3 regions of the Bifidobacterium sp. LH_450 genome follow, and region 3 is predicted to be linked to each of the others. Evidence: riboswitches for the same ligand, from Rfam matches in the RefSeq annotation. Region 3 holds a riboswitch; each other region holds the start of a gene.
What was found. A riboswitch is a leader RNA that binds a small molecule or an ion and turns the genes downstream of it on or off. The one in region 3 is predicted to bind thiamine pyrophosphate.

Region 1 (3,269 bases), on a different contig from region 3:
TGTCCGGGGTTTCGCCGGAACGGTGGGACACCATGGAGGTGAAGCCGTTCTTCGTGGCCAGCTCGATGGCGTCGAGCGTTTCGGAAACGGTGCCGATCTGGTTGAGCTTGACGAGCAGCGAGTTGCCGGCGCCCATGTCGATGCCCTTCTTCAGGCGCACCGGGTTGGTGACGAACAGGTCGTCGCCGACGAACTGCAGGCGGTCGCCGAGGGCCTTGGTGATCTTGGCCCAGTCTTCCCAGCCTTCTTCCTGGAACGGATCCTCGATGGAGACGATCGGGAACTCGTCGACGAGCTTCTCGTAGAAGTCGAGCATGTATTCGGCGTCGCGGTCTTCGCCGTCGAAGCGGTACTTGCCGGTCTCCTTGTTGTAGAACTCGGAGGAAGCGACGTCAAGGGCGATGCCGATCTGCTTGCCCGGCTCGTAGCCGGCGGCGGAGATGGCGTCCATGATGTACTTGAGCGAGTCCTCGTTGGTCTTCATCTTCGGCGCGAAGCCGCCCTCGTCGCCCAGCCCGGTGGCCAGGCCTTCCTTCTTCAGGACGTTCTTCAGCGTGTGGTAGACCTCGACGCCGGCCTGCAGGGCCTCGGAGTAGGTGTCGAAGCCGTACGGGGAGATCATGTACTCCTGGATATCGGTGGCGAAGTCGGCGTGGGCGCCGCCGTTCATGATGTTCATGTTCGGAACCGGCAGGATGTGGCCGTTGGTGCCGCCGATGTAGCGGTACAGCGGCAGCTCGGCGGACTGGGCGGCGGCATAGAGCGCGGCCAGCGAGACGCCGAGGATGGCGTTCGCGCCCAGACGGTCCTTGTTCGGGGTGCCGTCGAGCTCGATCATCAGGTCGTCGAGGGCGCGCTGGTCAGTGGCGTCCATGCCAATGATCTTCGGCGCGATCTCTTCGTTGACGGCCTTGACGGCGTTCAGGACGCCCTTGCCGAGGTAGACGGACTTGTCGCCATCGCGACGCTCCCAGGCTTCCGCCTCGCCGGTCGAAGCACCGGACGGCACGAGGCCCAGGCCACGGGCGCCGTCTTCGCAGTCGAGAACGACCTCGACGGTCGGGTTGCCGCGGGAATCAAGAATCTGGCGTGCATACACGCTTTCAATTGCTGCCACAACTGCTCCTTTATGTGTAGGTTGTGATGACAAGGCCAAGCGTAGTGCGCTTATTGGACGATGACGCACCTGCAGGCGGCCGTTGCCGTGCGCGCTCACAAATGCCTCGGCGGCCTTTCCGCATTGCGGAATGCGCACCGTTGCCTGACGCCCCCATGCCCTACTGTGGCTGCTTGTGGCACGGGGTGCCTTCGATTTCCCCTTAAAAACGCTCGCGCATCCGTCGACTGGGCGCCGAAGCGGGGCCGGAAGGCTGAGATCATACCCGTCGAACCTGATATAGCCAGCACTATCGAAGGGAATGTCATGTCCGACGTTTCATTGCCGGCGCGCAGCACTGCGCATTCCGGCGATTCCGACGCGCCTGCGCAGCGGGCGCCATCCGCCAGACGCCGATGGAGCGTGGCTGCGCACGCCGCGCTGCCATGGTGCTCGATTGCGCTGCTTATCGCGCTGTGGGCGTGGGCCACCCGCAATGGCGGCTCGTTCCTGCCCTCCCCCGCGCAGGTCGTGGCCGCCGGCGCCGACCTCCAGGCCGAAGGCATCCTGCTGCCCTCGCTCGCCACCAGCCTTGCGCGCGTAGGGCTCGGCCTGGGCGCCGGGCTGGTGGCCGCCATCGCCCTGGCCGCGCTGACCTGCTCGTCGTCGCTGGGATACGCCATCGCCGACAAGCCGGTGCATATGCTGCGCTCCATTCCCTTCCCGGCGCTGACGCCGCTGCTGATCATCCTGCTCGGCATCGGCGAGACGATGAAGGTCACGCTGATCGCCATCGGCGCATTCGGCCTGATCTACGTCAACCTGCGCGACGCCATCCGCGGCATCGACCCGAAGCTGATGGAGCTGGCGCGCGCCTACGGCCTGACCCGCATGCAGACGCTGCGCAAGGTGCTCCTGCCGGGGGCGCTGCCCGGGCTGATGACCGGCCTGCGCTTCGCAACGGTCGTGGCGTGGATCGCGCTGGCCAGCTGCGAAACCGTCAATGCCTCTACGGGACTGGGCTACATCCTCTCGCGGGCCCAGCAATTCTCCCGCACCGACCAGATGGTGCTGTGCATCGCGGTCTACGCCGTGCTTGGGCTCCTTTCGGAAGCGCTGGTCAACCTGCTGTCCAAGGCGGCGATGCCCTGGCGCCGCTAGCGCGCCATAGGCCGCGCCGGCGTCAGGACGCCATCGGGGCCGGCGCAAGCATCCCCAATCAATCCAACCCCCATCAATCCAATGACCCATCGAACGCAAGGAACAACCATGACCATTGCCAGAACCACAGGGCTGCAGCGCGCGGCTGCCAAGGCCGTCGCGGCGGCCGCCGCCTGCCTCGCCATCGCGGCAAGCGCCGGATGCGGCGCAGCCAACGCGGACGGCTCCGGAGAACAGGCCACGATACGCGTAGCCTACCTGTCGACGGCCAACTACCTGACCACGCTCAAGGACGAGGATTTCGTCAAGGATACGATGGCGCCGTATGCCGCCGAATTCTCCGGGCCGTTCAACGTGCCCTCCGAAGCGCAGCAGGCCGTGCTGTCCGGCAACGCGGATACGACCAGCACCGGCACCGGCCACTTCATCAAGCTGGCGGCCGAGGAAGTGCCGTGGGTAGCCTACGCGATCGAATACTATACCGGCGATTCGCAGGGCATCGTGGCGGCACCGGGCACCGGCATCGAATCCGTGGCCGATCTGAAGGGCAAGCGCATCGGCATCGACAAGAAGGGCGCTACCGGCGACTATATCGTGCACGCCGCGCTGGAAGCGGCCGGCATGAGCGCCGACGACGTCGAGGAAGTCGAGCTGAGCCAGAACGATTTCTCGGCAGCCTTCCAGTCCGGCCAGATCGACGCGCTCGCCTCCTACGACCAGAACCTCGCGGCCGGCATCGCCACCGAAGGCTCCAGGCTGCTGGTGACCGGCGACCAGTACGGTTCGAAGAACGTGAGCATCCACATCGTCTCGAAGGCATTCGCCGACGAGCACCCCGAAGTGGTCGTCAAGATGTACGAATCGCTGAAGGCGGAGGCGGACAAGGCCGCCGAGGACCCGTCGCTCATCTACGACGCCTATGCGGGCTTCGGCGCCTCCGAGGGCATCATGGACGTCATCAAGGGCTTCAGCGTGCCGACGATCCTGCCGGTGGACGCCGACGGCCGCGCCA
Region 2 (3,269 bases), on a different contig from region 3:
CGTCAGCACCGCCGGCAGCGTTTCGCGCATCGCGTTCGCCGCATGGCGGTGCGTCCCCTCGCCGCGCCGCGACCGCCATGCCTCGACCAGTTCCCGGGTGGCCTGCGCCGGGTCGTCGGCGGCCGAGATCGCCGACACGACGAACCAGCCGTCGGCCTGCGTTCCGGCGAGCATCGGGATGTCGGCGGCCTTGACGCCGCCGCCGACCGTCACCGGGTAGCGGCTCGCCGCGCACAGCGCGTCGATCGCCGCCGCGTCCAGCGTGCCGTCGCCGCTGTCGCCCGGCAGCCTGCAGTCCGGCTTCGTGGCCGTCAGATGCACCGGCCCGGCGCCCAGATAGTCGATGGTGCCTTCCGGCAGCGCATTGGCAGCCTTGACCTGCTCCAGCGTCTTGGCCGACAGGCCGACGATCGCCGCCGGCCCGAGCAGCCGCCGCGCGGCCACCGGGTCGAGGTCGCTCTGCCCGATGTGCACGCCGTCGACCTTGATGCCTTCGCGCCGCGCCTGCCACGCTGCGTCGACGCGGTCGTCGATGACGAACGCCACCCGCTGCGCTAGGCCGTGCGCCGCGATGACGTCGGCGATGCGGCGCGCCATCGCGACGATGTCGCCGGCGTCCCCCGGCTTGACGCGCAGCTGGATGAACGTCGCGCCCCCGGCCAGCGCCGCGCTGACGACCTGCGCGACGTCGCGGCCGGCGCAGTCCTGCGGCCCGACGACGAAATAGCACCCCAGATCGAACGACTGGCGCATTGAATCGAATGGAATGTCCACGGTCTCCTCCGTCCCTTCCTTGCGTTCGCTATCCAAGATTCCTTGCCTCGCGAAATCCCTTATCCTGCGAATCCGCTGCCTTGCGAAAATTCCCCGGCTTTCCGGCGTTGCCGCCCCTCACCGCACGCATTCGTCGGCCAGCGGGGCGGCGGCGATCTGTTCCGGCGAGGTATTCCACAGCCGGTCGAGGAACGCCGTCTGGAACGAGCCCGGGCCGGTCGCCTCCTTTGCCGCCTCTTCGGACGCCACGTTGTACAGCATCGACGCGCCCAGCGCGGCGACCAGCGGGTCGGCGACGCACAGGTAGGTCGCCACGACGCCGCCGAGCGAGCAGCCGGCGCCGGTGATCTTGGTCATCATTTCGCTGCCGCCGGCCAGCCGCAGCGTCCGCTCGCCGTCGGTGACCAGGTCGGCCGCCCCGGAAACGGCGACCGCCGCGGCCCCGTCCGGCGAGCCGTCGCGCAGGAACCGCGCCAGCGCGACGGCGGCCTGCGCCGCGTCGTCGACGTCGTCGGCGGCCTCGACCCCGGCGAGCTGCGAAGAGCGTTCCGGCACGTCGAGTTCCCACATGTTCGCCAGCGTGATGATTTCGGAAGCGTTGCCGCGCACGATCGTCGGCGGCGTCGCCTTCATCGCCTTCAGGATCGCCGTGCGGTCGGCGCCGATGCCGGCGGCCACCGGGTCAAGCACCCACTTGCGCCCGTTGTCGGCGAAATCGCGGCAGATTTCGCCCAGCGCCTCGCGATAGCTGGGCAGCAGCGTGCCGACATTGACGTACGTCGCGCCGCATACGGCCGCCGTGTCGATGATGTCGGACGGCAGGAAGCTCATGGCCGCCGTGCCGCCCGCCGCCAGCTGGGCGTTGGCAACGAGATTGATCGTCACGAAATTGGTGAAGCTCTGCGCCAGCGGCGTCGTGGCGCGCACGTCGGTCGCGGCCTGGCGCACCGCGCCGCGCAGCGGATCGGCAGAAGGGACGGTGGTAAAGGAATATTCGGCATTCTGGGCCATGGTCGTGCTCCCTACACTGGTTCTAGCCAACAGGTTCGAAGGGTCGGGCTTGCAGCCCTCTCAGCCCCGGCGGGGCACCCCTGCATACGCGTTCAATGTAGTGTATGCAGCGGACGGTAAGGTTATTTTGTCTAAAACCCCAAACCGTTCAAACCAGAAGGTGCATTGTGGCTGTATCCAAACTCGATGAAGTGGTCTCCCTCGCCAAGCGTCGCGGGTTCGTGTTCCCCGCCGGCGAGATCTACGGCGGAACGCGTTCCGCCTGGGACTACGGTCCGCTCGGCGTGGCGCTGAAGGACAACATCAAGCGTGAATGGTGGCGTTCGATGGTCGTCACCCGCGCCGACGTCGTCGGCGTCGACACGTCGATCATCCTGCCGTCCGCCGTGTGGGTCGCCTCGGGCCACGTGTCGGTGTTCAACGACCCGCTCGTCGAATGCCTCAGCTGCCACAAGCGCAACCGCGAGGACAAGCTCGTCGAGTCGTACGCCGAGAAGCACGGCGACAAGCTGCCGGAGAACGGCCTCAAGGACATCGTGTGCCCCAACTGCGGCAACCGCGGCAACTGGACGGAGCCGCGCGACTTCAACATGATGCTGCGCACGAACCTCGGGCCCGTCGAGGACGAGAACTCGCTGCACTACCTGCGTCCGGAAACCGCGCAGGGCATCTTCGTCGACTTCAAGAACGTCATGACGTCGGCGCGCATGAAGCCGCCGTTCGGCATCGCCAACACCGGCAAGAGCTTCCGCAACGAGATCACGCCGGGCAACTTCATCTTCCGTACCCGCGAGTTCGAGCAGATGGAGATGGAGTTCTTCGTCGAGCCCGGCCAGGACGAGGCATGGCACCAGTACTGGATCGACGCGCGCACGCAGTGGTACCTCGACCTGGGCATCAAGCCGGAGAACCTGCGCCACTACGAGCATCCGAAGGAGAAGCTCGCGCACTACTCGAAGCGCACCGTCGACATCGAGTACAAGTTCGGCTTCCAGGGCTCCGACTGGGGCGAGCTCGAAGGCGTCGCCAACCGCACCGACTTCGACCTGTCCGCGCACGCCAAGCACTCCGGCGAGGACCTGAGCTACTTCAACCAGGCCACCGGCGAGAAGTACGTGCCGTACGTCATCGAGCCGGCTGCGGGCCTTTCCCGCTCCCTCATGGCCTTCCTCGTGGACGCGTACGACGTCGACGAGGCCCCGAACACGAAGGGCGGCGTCGACAAGCGCACCGTCCTGCGTCTCGACCCGCGCCTGGCCCCGTACAAGGCCGCCGTGCTGCCGCTGAGCAAGAAGCCGGAACTGGCGACGATCGCCCAGAACCTGGCCGCCGACCTGCGCCTGAACGACTGGATGGTGGACTACGACGAGGCCGGCGCCATCGGCCGCCGCTACCGCCGCCAGGACGAAATCGGCACCCCGCTGGCCATCACCGTCGACTTCGACACCATCGACGACCAGGCCGTCACGATCCGCGAACGCGAC
Region 3 (3,269 bases):
ACTACGTCGACCTCTACCTCATCCACTGGCCGGTCGAAGGCTGGCAGCGTGCCTGGGAAGACATGCAGTCGCTGTACGAGGACGGCCTGGTACGCGCCATCGGCGTGAGCAACTTCGAGCGCGAGAACATGGAGGCGGTCCTGTCGATGGGCGGCGTCGTCCCGGCCGTCGACCAGTTCGAGTCGTCGCCGCAGTTCCAGAACACCGACCTGGTGAGGTTCTGCCAGTCCAAGGGCGTCGTCGTCGAGGCGTACCAGCCGCTGGGCGGCCAGGACAGCGCCGCGAAGGTGCTCGACAACCCGGTGCTGATCGAGATCGGCACGAAGTACGGCAAGTCGCCGGCGCAAGCCGCGCTGCGCTGGCAGATCCAGCGCGACGTCATCCCGCTGCCGCGCTCGCGCCACGCCGCGCGCATCGAGCAGAACTTCGACGTGTTCGACTTCGAGCTTTCCCCCGAGGATATGAAGGCCATCGATGCCATCGGCACCGGCGTGCGCAATGGCGCCGACCCGAGCCACATCGACTTCTAGCCTTCCCTGTAACGCTTCGGTCCTTTGCGCCTGCGTGCCGGACTCATTCCCCACCCCTTTCATCGTCCGTCGCGAAGGCCTTTGAATCGAACGAAACGCCCGCCGTGCGCAGAACGTATGCGCCGCGGGCGTTTTCCTTTGCCGCCGGTTGCCTTGTTCCGGCGCCGCCGGTACGATGGCAACCGGCTTTGCCGGGCAACGCTCCGCGGGCGCCGTTTGCGCAATCCCCGGCGAGAGAAACAAGATTTTCAGGAACAAGATGTACGAACCACAGGAAAGGCAACCCATGGCATCGCTTTCGAAGAAGCAGATCAAGCAGCTGCGTACGCTGGCCAACCACCTCAACCCGCTCGTCCAGATCGGCAAGAACGACCTGAGCGACACGGCCATCGCGCAGGCCGACGAAACGATCGAGAAGCGCGAGCTCATCAAGTGCGCCGTGCTCGACGGATCGGGCCTGGACGCCAAGGATGCGGCGCAGGGCCTCGCCGAGGCGCTGGGCGCCGAAGTGGTGCAGGTCATCGGCAACCGCTTCGTGCTGTTCCGCCGCTCCCGCCGCACCGACATCGAGCATATCGCCCTCGTGCGCGACTAGTCCTGTCCGCTTCCCGTGGGACAGCTGACGGTTTCCCAGGGGCGCCCCGGCCGGCTGGGAGCGCCGCGCCCTACCGCTCCCAGCCGGGCTTCCAGGACATCTGCCTGCGGTAGGCGCTGTCCCAGAACATGTATTCGTTCTCCACGCCGTCGACGAAGAGGTCGGTCAGTTCCCGCCGCTTGTCTTCGCCGGCTTCCTGCGCCATCGGCTCGATATGGTCGATCAGCCACTGCGCGCCGGACCAGAACGAACCGGTGCTGTACATGTCGATCCATGGCCGGTACGGGTTGGTTTCCAGCGTGCCGGCGAACTCTTCGGCAAGCCGCTGGCCGTAGTCGGCATACACCCATGCGCACGGCAGCACCGCCACCATCACGTCGAGGATGTCGCCGCCGTAGGCGATGGCGAGCATGTTGGAGGTGTACGCCCGCGCGAACGCCGACTGGCGCGACTGGGCCAGCGTTTCCGGCGTGATGCCGAAGGACGCGAGGAACGAGCGGTGCAGCGACGTCTCGACGTGGAACACGTCGTTCTGCACCTTCGCCATGAACTGCATGATCTGTGGATCGTCCGTCTTGGCGAGCGCCAGCGCGTGGACCTTCGCGTAGTCGTTGAGGTAGAGGGAATCCTGCGTCATGTAGAACGCGAACCGGTCGCGTTCCAGCGTGCCGGCGCCCAGTTCGCGCAGGAACGGCTGCCGGTAGCCTTCCTCCCACACCGTATCCGCCGCCTGCCGCAGCGTCGCCGCAAACGGCGGCAGATTGCCAGGCATCGTCGGCTTGGATTCATCGTACGTCATCAAAGCATGCGTCATCGGAGCACTCCCTACGCTGGTATTGGCCATTTCAGGTTCGAAGGGTCAGGCCGCCAGGCCTTTCTCAACCGCTCCGGCAGCGTCCTGCGACGTCGCCGGCCTGGTTCCCCTGTGTCTGTCCGTTTCATCCAACCAGAACGCGGCGACGATTCCTTCCGGCAATCTCCACGCCGCCTCCACGCCGCGCACGCCCCAATCCCCTACACTTGGATGGCATGAGACTTCTGGCAAACATCATCTGGCTGGTGTTCGGCGGCCTGGAGCTGGCGTTCGGATGGGCGGTCATCGGCGTAGTGCTGTGCATCACGATCGTCGGCATTCCGCTGGGCGTGCAGGCATTCAAAATGGCCGGCCTCACGCTCACGCCGTTCGGCAAGTCCGTGCAGTACGGCGGCGGGGTCGGCTCGCTGATCCTCAACATCGTCTGGGTCGTCCTGGCCGGCCTGTGGATGGCGATCGGCTACGTCGCCGCCGGCGTGGTCAACTGCGTCACGATCGTCGGCATCCCGTTCGGCCTGCAGTCGTTCAAGATGGCGAAGCTGGCGCTGTGGCCTTTCGGCGCCACGATTGAATAAAGGCGGCAATACAGGGCGGCTCAGTATCCGTGGCTGTGCAGGTACGCGTCGTCGAACCCGAAGTAGTGGCCGAGTTCGTGCAGCACCGTCTTCTGGATCTGCTTGACCATTTCGGCGTGGGTATGGCAGACGCGTTCGTGCGGCCCCTTGTAGATCGTGATCTTGTCCGGCAGCACTCCGGCATACGACGTCGTGCGCTGCGTAATCGGAATGCCCTGGTACAGCCCCAGCAATTCGCCGCCCTGCGTGCATCCGACGCTGCTCAGCTCCTGCCGGGTCGGTTCGTCGGCCACGGTGATCGCGATGTTGCTCAGCGCCTTCTTGAACTTGTCCGGCAGCGCCGCCACCGCTTCCGTCACGGTGCGTTCGAACTCCTGTTCGCTCATCTTCATACGACTACCCTACCGGTTCCCTAGCCGAGATTCCGCGGAATCGCCTTCAGCCGGCACCGGCACCTTCTCGGCGTCCTTCTCGGGCGCCCACGACGCCCGGTCCGCCGTGAAGACGAACAGTCCCGCGAACGCGAATACTATGACTACGACTGCAACGCTCAACATGTGGATCCCCCTGCCATGCCGTGGCTGCGTCATCCCAACGCAGCGCTTTCCTCGGCCCTTCCAGCTCAGCGGTTCCCCAACCGCCTTCGCTCTCCCTACGCCTTCAATATACGGGGGTTTGGGTTCCCGCGTAAGCGATTCCTTCAACCGAGTAACGCCAGCGTGTTCCAATCCTTTTCACAGGAAAGCATGCAGCCC

Region 1: it holds a riboswitch for thiamine pyrophosphate, as region 3 does, so the genes downstream of both, AC1AXT_RS01330 (ABC transporter permease) here and tenA (thiaminase II) in region 3, are expected to answer to the same signal.
Region 2: it holds a riboswitch for thiamine pyrophosphate, as region 3 does, so the genes downstream of both, thiM (hydroxyethylthiazole kinase) here and tenA (thiaminase II) in region 3, are expected to answer to the same signal.

What each region holds. Positions count from the first base shown of each region.
Region 1 covers NZ_JBKEUU010000001.1:282,424-285,692, forward strand. Annotated here, with positions in the region: gene eno (phosphopyruvate hydratase) at 1-1,117, opposite strand, end outside; TPP riboswitch at 1,289-1,436, shown strand; gene AC1AXT_RS01330 (ABC transporter permease) at 1,424-2,257, shown strand; gene AC1AXT_RS01335 (ABC transporter substrate-binding protein) at 2,366-3,269, shown strand, end outside.
Region 2 covers NZ_JBKEUU010000001.1:538,653-541,921, reverse strand. Annotated here, with positions in the region: gene thiD (bifunctional hydroxymethylpyrimidine kinase/phosphomethylpyrimidine kinase) at 1-30, opposite strand, end outside; partial or broken gene AC1AXT_RS02335 (thiamine phosphate synthase) at 139-753, opposite strand; gene thiM (hydroxyethylthiazole kinase) at 892-1,785, opposite strand; TPP riboswitch at 1,777-1,877, opposite strand; gene AC1AXT_RS02325 (glycine--tRNA ligase) at 1,953-3,269, shown strand, end outside.
Region 3 covers NZ_JBKEUU010000002.1:258,798-262,066, reverse strand. Annotated here, with positions in the region: gene AC1AXT_RS03660 (aldo/keto reductase) at 1-530, shown strand, start outside; gene AC1AXT_RS03655 (YhbY family RNA-binding protein) at 817-1,125, shown strand; gene tenA (thiaminase II) at 1,196-1,939, opposite strand; TPP riboswitch at 1,931-2,060, opposite strand; gene AC1AXT_RS03645 (YccF domain-containing protein) at 2,155-2,514, shown strand; gene AC1AXT_RS03640 (metallopeptidase family protein) at 2,535-2,906, opposite strand; gene AC1AXT_RS03635 (hypothetical protein) at 2,916-3,071, opposite strand.